2 regions of the Rossellomorea sp. RS05 genome follow, and region 1 is predicted to be linked to the other one. Evidence: riboswitches for the same ligand, from Rfam matches in the RefSeq annotation. Region 1 holds a riboswitch; the other holds the start of a gene.
What was found. Region 1 has a riboswitch for thiamine pyrophosphate ahead of tenA (thiaminase II). Riboswitches for the same ligand answer to the same signal wherever they lie in the genome.
Positions count from the first base shown of each region.

Region 2: another riboswitch for thiamine pyrophosphate. It lies ahead of thiT (energy-coupled thiamine transporter ThiT); the one in region 1 lies ahead of tenA (thiaminase II).

Region 1 is NZ_JBDKWY010000001.1:895,008-899,838, forward strand. It holds gene thiO (glycine oxidase ThiO) at 1-162, opposite strand, end outside; gene ABJ225_RS04615 (thiamine phosphate synthase) at 159-776, opposite strand; gene tenA (thiaminase II) at 776-1,477, opposite strand; TPP riboswitch at 1,578-1,686, opposite strand; gene ABJ225_RS04625 (response regulator) at 2,425-3,024, opposite strand; gene ABJ225_RS04630 (sensor histidine kinase) at 3,021-4,157, opposite strand; gene ABJ225_RS04635 (hypothetical protein) at 4,189-4,389, opposite strand; gene ABJ225_RS04640 (DUF6509 family protein) at 4,593-4,831, opposite strand, start outside.
Region 2 is NZ_JBDKWY010000011.1:60,891-65,721, reverse strand. It holds gene ABJ225_RS20475 (threonine/serine exporter family protein) at 1-655, opposite strand, end outside; gene ABJ225_RS20470 (DedA family protein) at 709-1,362, opposite strand; gene thiT (energy-coupled thiamine transporter ThiT) at 1,472-2,065, opposite strand; TPP riboswitch at 2,127-2,231, opposite strand; gene ABJ225_RS20460 (hypothetical protein) at 2,286-2,615, opposite strand; gene ABJ225_RS20455 (ZIP family metal transporter) at 2,785-3,600, opposite strand; gene ABJ225_RS20450 (hypothetical protein) at 3,732-4,831, opposite strand, start outside.

The DNA.
Region 1 (4,831 bases):
CCTGGTTTCAGTATGGACCCCCAACATTCCAGCTGCTGCACCTGAGGCTTTGCCCGCAAGCTTCCCTTTTTCCAAAAGGGTGACGTTGCACCCCTTTTTCATAAGCTCGAAGGCGATGGATAGACCAATCACACCTCCACCGACAATGATGATGCGCTTCATCGTGCTCCACCTCCCTTTAAAGATGCTCGATAATCCTCGGCCGCCCCTCGCGGATCCGGGCTGAGGAACACACCAGACAACACGGCGATGCCTGCTGCCCCTGCACGGATTACTTCAGCAGAGTTGTCCGGCGTGATCCCGCCTATTCCAACTACGGGAAATTCATCTTTTACTTTGCTGATTGCACCCACCCCGATACCGGTCTTTCTTGGTTTGGAGCCCGTACGATATATGTTCCCTAGGAGAATGGAGTCGGCTCCTGTTTTTCCTGCAGCATCTGCTTCGGCGGGACTATGCACGGATATTCCAATTTTGATCGTTGGGAATATCCTTTTGATTTCGGAGGGCGTGACGCTCCGGGATCCGAGCTGAACCCGTTCTACACCCGTCAACAAGGCTATGTCGACTCGATCATTGACAACAAGCTTCTCTGCAGGAACACCGGATGAGAGAAGCGCGATAATGGTGTCGTATAGACAGCGCGACGACCAATTGTTTTCCCTCAGGTGAATGGCATCCACCAGGTGATGCACAAACGAGCAGATTTGGACCACTTCTCGTGGAGACTGCTTTCCCGACGTGATGATGTGAAACTCCGGTTGGGACACTGCCATTATGCACCGGCCCCGGTTCGGGTGGTGGCCAGTAATTCTTGGAAGGGCCACCGTTCAAGGGTGAAGGCCATTTCCCAGAACTGGAGTTCATAGATGCTGCTCACCAGGAACAGTTCTTTCATGCGGGCGCGTTGAGTACCACTTGCGAGCTCTGCCAGTTCATCGAGCCTTTGGATCTGTTCCTCAACCAGCTCCCTGAACCATTCCCCTCCGTAGGTGGCGATCCACTCCTGATAAATGGGTTCTTCCGGCGTGCTTCCTTTCAATTTCTCCCCCACCTCATAGTACAGCCAGTAACAGGGCAGCAGGGCAGCAAGGATATCAGCCAGATCACCGACCTGAGCAGATCGGTACATATGAGAAGCATAGGCATACGCCGTCGGGGACGGAACGAACTGCTCCTTCTCTTCTTCTGTGATTCCGAGTTTGTCAGAAAACCCTTCATGGAGAGAAAGCTCTGCTTCGAATGTTGCCTGTGCATGGGTAGCCAATCGGGCGGATGTTTGAAGATCCCCTGCTTTTGAAGCCCCCAATGCCTGCATTTTTGAAAAATGGGTCAGGTAATAGGAATCTTGCAATACATAGAATTTGAAATTCTCAAGCGGCAGGGAACCATCTCCGATCCCCTGTACGAAAGGGTGTTGAAAACTCGCTTCCCAGCAATCATCTGCAGCCAGCCGTAATTCTTCTGAAAACTTCATTTCTTCTTCCTCCTCCTGACGATCCACTGAAACGAAAAAAAGCCATTTTCCACATAGTTGGTGGAAAATGGCTTTTTGAGAATACAAAACGGATGGAAATACCCTCAAAACGCCACTTCCCTCCGCTGGTATCAACCAGATCAGGTTCAAAGGGTCTTGAAGTTTCACTTCAATCTCAGCCGCTATTAAGGGCCCCCCTAGTGGATCGTCATATGTAAGTTAAGTTCGATGCTATCGTATCATGCAGAGATGGATTGTCAAGTCCATCCAAGGAAGAAACTGCTTTTATCCTATGGAATCGTTCAAAGGTGTGGCGTTATATAAGTTCTATTAGTTTTTGGATTGGCATGTGATAAGTAGGCGTCCGTGCTCTTCGCTGCGGCCAACCGCTTTCCACGGGGCGTGCGGTGAGCCTCCTCATTCTTGCGGGGTCTCACCCTGCCCGGTTTTCCCGTTGGAGTCGGTTGGCCTTCGCTTCGAGCACTCTTTAGTGAATAGTAGGACAGGTTAAAAAAACTAATAGCGTGAGAGAAGTTTCCAACCTTATACCCTCATAGACTTATTACATCATGGTACCTGTGCCATATCCAGTGGTTGAGATTGTTATAAAATGGTCTCTTTTTGAAATCTGGTAGGCGATAAGCAGGCTTCCGTGCCTCTTCGCTGTGGCCAACCGCTTTCCACGGGATGTGCGGTGAGCCTCCTCATTCTTGCAAGGTTTCACCCTGCCCGCTTGGCACATTGGAGTCAGTTGGCTTCCGCTTCTACCACTCTGTAGTGAAAAGTGGAAGTTACCGTAGAAAGAAAAGAAGGACTTTATATACGTTTGATTTTCTGATCATTGTTGTAAGCAGGTCAAGTTGTCTACCCGTTCCTTCGGTTCTACCCATGGTGAAGGGTGGTTTCAGGTCGGGGATCATCATTTTTGTTCAGTGCAAAAAAACAACTCACTTGAACCAGCCTTTCTCCTTCGATTGGGTAATGGCTTCGATCCTATTTTTCACGCCTAGTTTTTCAAGGATGGTTGAGATATAATTGCGGACGGTCCCTGCCTTCAAACTGAGTTCATCGGCGATTTCCTGCGTGTTTTTCCCATCTGCGACGAGCCATAGGACCTCTTTTTCACGATCTGTCAATGGATTTTCTTCCCCATAGACATCATCCATGAGTTCTGGTGCAAACATCCTCTTACCGTCCATGACGAGACGTATGGATTGAGCCAGTTCTTCACTGGGACTATCTTTCAGAAGATATCCCTTCACCCCTGCCTTCAGGGCACGTTGAAAATACCCTGATCGTGCAAAGGTGGTCAAGATGATGACCCTGCAGTTCGTGTCCTTCAGTCTTTCTGCTGCTTCCAGACCGGTCATCTTGGGCATTTCGATATCCATCATGCATATATCAGGACGTAGTTCCCGAACGAGCGAGAGCGCTTCTTCCCCGTCTCCTGCCATCCCTACGACTTCCATATCATCCTCGAGGTTCAAGAGGGAACCAAGGGCCCCCAGCATCATCCTCTGATCTTCTGCAATCACGATTGAAATCAATTGTAACCCTCCCTGTTTGTATCTTTTATTACTTTAGGCACGATCATTGTAAGAGTGGTGCCATCTTCTCCGTCGATTCCAAGCTCTCCGTTCACGAAGTCTAGCCGCTCACGGATTCCGATCAATCCACTCCCTTTTGATTTTCGGTAATCCTTAGGGATGCCTTTACCGTTATCAGAAAGAACGAATCTAAGGCTATCATGGCTTTCCACCACCCTGAGTGTACACTCTGTGGCGCCGCTATGCTTAACGATATTTGTAACGGCTTCCTTCAGGCACATACTGAGGATATTCTCAAGGAACAGCGATATATTGGGGAGCGGTTCCTCGTATTCAGGGATGAACCGGATGTCGGCAGCTGACAAGAGCTGACGGATCCGGATGAATTCATCCTCGAGCCGGATACCCCTCATCTGTGATACGAGTGTCCTGACTTCGCTCAACGCCGTCCGTGCCGTCTGCTGGACATCCATGAGCTCGCTCTTCGCCTGCTCCGGATTCTTTTCAACCAGCTTTCTGGCAAGATCACTTTTCAATCCGATCAATGATAATTTCTGACCAAGGGTGTCGTGGAGATCCCTTGCGATCCGCTGCCGTTCTTCCTGCTTCACCAATTCCGAGATCCGTTTATTGGCGTCCTCGAGTTGCTCTTCTAACTGCCCTTGTTTGTTTCGATTGAAAATATTGAAAGGAAGCAGAATCACACTGATCCAAATGATCAGGATGAAAGGAAACTGAGAGAGGAAAACCTCATGCTGGAGGACGAATTTATAATTGATTGATGCCGTTGTGAGGACCAAATGCACCACATATAGCGTCAGGAACGCCGCCCGGTTCCGTATATTCCCATTGTAATAGGCGATATAAAAGGCAAAATAGATAAAATTGAATTGCACGGTCATCGTGATGGAAATGGCGATCAGGATCCCTGTCCACAAATACACCGGCCACCTGCTCGACAGGAAGGCAAACCGCAACGATATGAAAAACATGATCGTCAGGATGATACCGGTGATGATTTCCATGGTGGAGGAAGATTGAAAAATGAAGTAAAACGGCAGAATCGACGCAATGGCCCACACATAAGGTGACGTGCCTGAACCTTTGACCTTCCCTGTGGAAATGTTCATCATGATTCCTCTTTTCCTTTCAGACATAAAGCCCTTAATATTTCCTTTTTTGAATGGCTTTTTGTTTTTGCATCACGTCATACGATTTATGTATGATATCGCTTAACACGTCACCTTTATAAACACGGCCGATTTTTGTGTTCTCTTGATAGTATTCGACAATCTCATCCAATTTCTCCGACGTTTCCGGGTCAATCCTTACATTAAGCTGCATCTTCCCTTGATTTGACAACATTTATCTCCACCTTTCATCAGAAGTATAGCAACTGCTAGCACTTAGATATCTTTATCATAGCACATGATATCAGGAAAAATCGACCAAAAAGTACAACGTTTAAAAGAAATCCAGGAGGAAATCCTCTCCATCCACACCCCCTTCTTATCATAAAAAAAAAACACCCTTTTACCGCAGCCAGGGCCGTAAAGGGTGTTTTCACATCAGATATTTTCGTCACAATAAGCAACCAATGCCTGCTCTTCTTCTTCCTCAAGGGCAAAATCCAAGTAGGTTTCGGAACCCCGTTCGATGATAGAATACTGAGCGAGTTTGGAGGATGCTTCCTCCCTGACATAAATGCCTTTTATATACATTCCGGATGGTGTATATAATTCATCATCTTCCGGAACTTCGATTTCAATCATGACTTCATACCGCTGTCCCGGAAGGATTCCGGTCG
Region 2 (4,831 bases), on a different contig from region 1:
CCCTGACGGCGTTGGTGATCAACAGCCCCGGTACCAAGGGCATGACGGAGCCGATGACGATTTTATCCAGCTGATGCCCGATACCTGACTGGACAAATCCAAAGGCAAGCATGCCGATGATCAGACTGGCCAAGAACTCGGAGAAGAACTTGATCGGTACGACCCGTTGGAAATAGATCAGGCAGATGTAACCGACACCGCCCGTAATGGCTGCCGGTATAAAGTCATTCCAGGATCCAAGGAACATGATCAGGAAACAGCCGCTCGCAATGGTGGCTGCCAGGAGCTGAGGCTTGAACGGATAGGAAAGATCCGATTCATCCAGCTTCTCAAGCGCATGAAAGGCCTCTTCCACAGACAGATGCCCTTTGCTGATCTGCCTGGAGAGGCTATTGACGAGCGTAACTTTCTCAAGGTCCGTGGAGCGCTCGTTGATCCTGATCAATTTGGTCTTGGTCGGTTCTTCTGTTTCAATTGAAAAGATGATACCCGTGGGCGTCACATAACTGTGGGATTCCTTGATCCCGTAGGAGGCTGCGATCCGCATCATGGTATCTTCCACCCTGTACGTTTCAGCACCGCTTTGCAGCATGATTTTCCCTGCAAGGAGGCATACCTCCATGATATCGTATCTTCGCATCATTTTTGCTTCCATAGAATCTCTCCACACGATTGATTTAAGAATAGGTTTAGTTTAAAGGAAAGGAATTATGTTCGCAATGAGGACTCATCATCGTTCTTTATCGAAGAGGGTCCGCCGTCTGTGACGGAACTTTTTTTCCTGAGGGGCTTCCACTTCCATTTATAGAGGACATATACGACCGTGGCAGCGATGATAGCGCCGATCACGAGGTTTTGATAATGATCGATTGTACGCATGACGGTTTCAGGATCTCCTCCGGAAAATTTCCCGAAACTGAGAAGGAGGAAGGTGGAGGGCGTGATCCCTAGCATGGTGAGGAAGGAATAGAGTTTCACATCCATCTTGGACATCCCTGCAACAAACGGGACGACATTCCCCAGATGCAGAGGACTCGCGATCGCCACGCTCCAAATGCCATACTTCGTGAACTGATCCTGTGCAGCCCGAAGCTTTTGCCTGCGTTCAGGGCTGAGGCGTGCCTCCACCCTTTCACCGAGCTTATAACTAAGGAAGTAAGGGATATAGCTCCCTAAGACGTAGAGGGCACTTCCTGCAACGGAGACGAAAAAGAGCTCAAGCCACGATAGTTCCAACAAGAACCCGACGGTCACGATGAATAACGTACCTACAAATGGGAAGGCACTCCCTTCGATGAAGAGGGAGAGGAGAATCCCCCACAATCCCCAATCCTGGGCAGCCTCCAGCATATATTCCGTCATGATCACCCCTCCTTCCATAGTCCTATTCCTGTTCATTTACCCCTGCTCTCCCCAAGCGAAACCCCCGCCAGCACAATAGAAAAAGACCGGCCTCAGCCGATCTTCACACTCACGCAGCTTTACGATTGACGGAACGTCCATCCTCGACTTTGACAAGTCGGGGTGCTGTAGCCACCAGCGCGCATAAAACAATGGCGCAAAGGATTGCCGAACCGAGCATCGAAGCTCCGTTGGCAGCAAATGAAAACAGAACCGGCGATAGGTTATCCGGCGCCAAATATCCGAAGAAGAACACACCCGCAATGAAATGCCAGAAATAACGGGCCACGCTTCCGACCAAAATAGCGAGAAGCATCCAACTCAGCAGCCCCTTCTTCCTCCCATCGCGCACAGCGCTCTGGATCCGGTTGCTGAATAGTCCAGCCCCACCGATGAAGGCGAAAGCCACGAAATACTCAAGGAAGACCTGTACCGGATGAACGACCCAGGCTTCCCCGAGGGCGACCTGTAACAATCCCCAGATGAACCCGGCCAGGGTGGCAGCCTTGAAGCCCCTTCTGAATGCCAACAGGAAGATCGGCACCATGGCCACATTGAATGAAATCGACGGTGTGAGCTTGATGGATGGAATCAGATCGACCACGACGGCCAGGGCCGCCATGATCGCCACTTCGATCAAGACGATGAGCTTCATATTCTTCATAAAAAAAATCCCCCTTTTCTATGAACGAAACCATTAGGGAGAATGCATGTACAACAAGGCAGAAAACTACCTTCCACATCCCTACGCTAGTGCTAACTAACAGGTTCAAAGGGTCAGAACGGATCAACCGTTCACTCTCAGCAAAAAAGCTCCCCTTGTGGTTACGTTTATGAAATTGATTACCTGTCCATTATAACGGAAGAGCGGGAAAAGGGCAAAATCATTCCGGTGCAGGCTCCAACGGATCATGACGGATGAAGATCGGCATGGCTTTCGGAGTGACCATGAAGCCATAGCGCTTCCCCTCCCCGTCTTTATACGCTACGGAGTAGTCGCCGAGCTGCGGGGAATATTCGACTGAATCATAGGATAATTTCAAATGCTCATACTTAAAGTTGATATACACGTTGGTCGCGATGCGCGCTGTGACGTGCTGTACTCCAGGAATCTGGTTTGCTGTCACGAAAAGGATTGCAACCAAAAGAATGCTCAGTGTCTTCTTCGACTCGGCGATCAGCTTCATTCCATCCCCTCCAACCAGTTCTTTCATACTAATGAATCCCTTTATAGTATAGTATAAAAGAATCTGAATGATATGACAAAAAGATTCACCGATAATAGGACTTTTGACTCTTTTTACAGATAGTCCGACATCATTCGTGGTAAAGCGACCCTGACAAGCACGTAAAAAGCACCCTGAATTTTCAGGGTGCTCTCTCTCAACCCAACGACACGTCCAGGATCATCATGACCACAAACCCCGCCATCAGACCCAGGGTGGCGAGATCCGTGCTACCTGAAGATTGGGATTCCGGTATCAATTCCTCGACAACGACGAATATCATGGCCCCTGCCGCGAATGCCAGGGCATACGGAAGGAGCGGTTGGATCATCAGCACGGCCGCTGCTCCGATGACTGCTGCAATGGGCTCTACGATGGCAGACATCTGACCGTAATTGAAAGCCCGCCTTCGGGACATCCCTTCGCCTCTGAGAGGGATGGATAATGCGGCCCCTTCCGGCATATTCTGAATCCCGATTCCGATTGCAAGACCGATGGCCCCGATCAGGGTCGCATCGCCAAGGCCGAGTGCCGCAGCCCCGAATGCCACTCCGATGGCAAGGCCTTCCGGAATATTATGAAGCGTGATGGCAAGGAATAAGAGCGTGGATTTCTTGAACTTCGTCGGTGGTCCCTCCGCCTTTTCCGATGCATTCCCGAGATGCAGATGGGGGACGACAAAATCCAGGAGTCGGATGAAAAGTCCTCCAAGAAGGAAACCGACTGCCGGTGCAAGCCACGGAATCTGCCCGTTCTGCTCGCTGAATTCGATGGATGGAGCAAGAAGGGACCAGAAGGACGCTGCAATCATGACCCCCGCAGCAAAGCCAAGCATCATATTCAATGTATGTTTCTCAATCTTTCTGAAAAAGAAGACCGCAGAGGCCCCCAATGCTGTAAGTCCCCAAGTCACCGTTCCTCCGAAAAGCGCCTGTAGAGCAGGATTAAGTCCGCCTAACCAATCAAGGAACATGAAGCTCTCCCCTTTCGTCCTCTATCATCATTCCCTTTTCGACGTTACCCATTCTTCCCTATGTATATGCCTATAGCTTCAAATGGTGTTATACGAATGAATTTCCGCGCATGGCAAAAAGCCGGAAACGCCTAAAGTCGTTCCGGCTCATTTCGACCGTTGATCAGCCATTTCCAGCAAACAAGATTGACCGCAGTGACAATCACCGCATACCCATAGATCCCAAAAGGTATCTTGAGTACCAGGTAATGCAGACCCGCCAGTGCTCCCCCCACGAAGAAGAAGGGGATGATTTTAAGGGTTTCGCTCTGGGCCATCCCCTCGAAACTTTCTGAAAAAGGAAGAACCCGATTCATCCACAGGCTGCATAGGACCGTCGTGATACACACAACCATGAAGATGACGAAAAGATCCGGTATGATTACAGGCCCATAGAGGAAGATGCATGCAAGGGTCAGAATCATGTATATCGGCAGAAACAGCTTCACAAGGAATGCTTTCAATGTCCCTCTGTAGACCAAGTCCACCCGTGTCACGGGAGCCACCCTGTAGATCCAGGACCCTTTATGCCTTCCGGAATAGTTCAGCATCATCACGACGGACGGGGCAACGATGAGACTGGCATAGACAGCCAGATATGATTTACTTCCAGGAAGATCCGAGATGGAAAGGTCTGGCCTTGTGAAAATAAAGAGAAACGGGAGGATCAGGGCGAAGCCCAATGAAGGATAGACTTTGAGCTTGAAATCCCTCTCCGTCCTCATCATTTTTTGGGCAAATCGGTAAAACGCACGTTCCTCCTGATTCCGGCAAAGCAACTTAAGGAAACGATCACTTTTCACCCTCCTCTTCCTTCCTCCAGCTTGGGCCGAGAGCTTATGAAGATTGCGCTCGAACTGGGGAAGTGCCTTGATGTAGATGACCAGTGCGGCCAGGGGAACCAGCACGAAGAGAATGGTCATGATCAGTACCACTTTGGAATGATTCCCGTTGAGGACGTATTCAAACGGTGCACCGAACCAAAGGGGCGGAATCAGCACCGTCCACCACTCCGGTGAAAAAGAAACATTCACATCCACGAGATCAAACGCCCTTGCCGCCAGCTGATAGGCTATCGCAATCCCGACAGAGAGACCGATCTGGACATAATTGATCATATCCTTCAGCTTCTCACCATCAAAAAACTTCAGAACATAATAATACATCAGAGCCGTCATGGCCAGGATGAGAA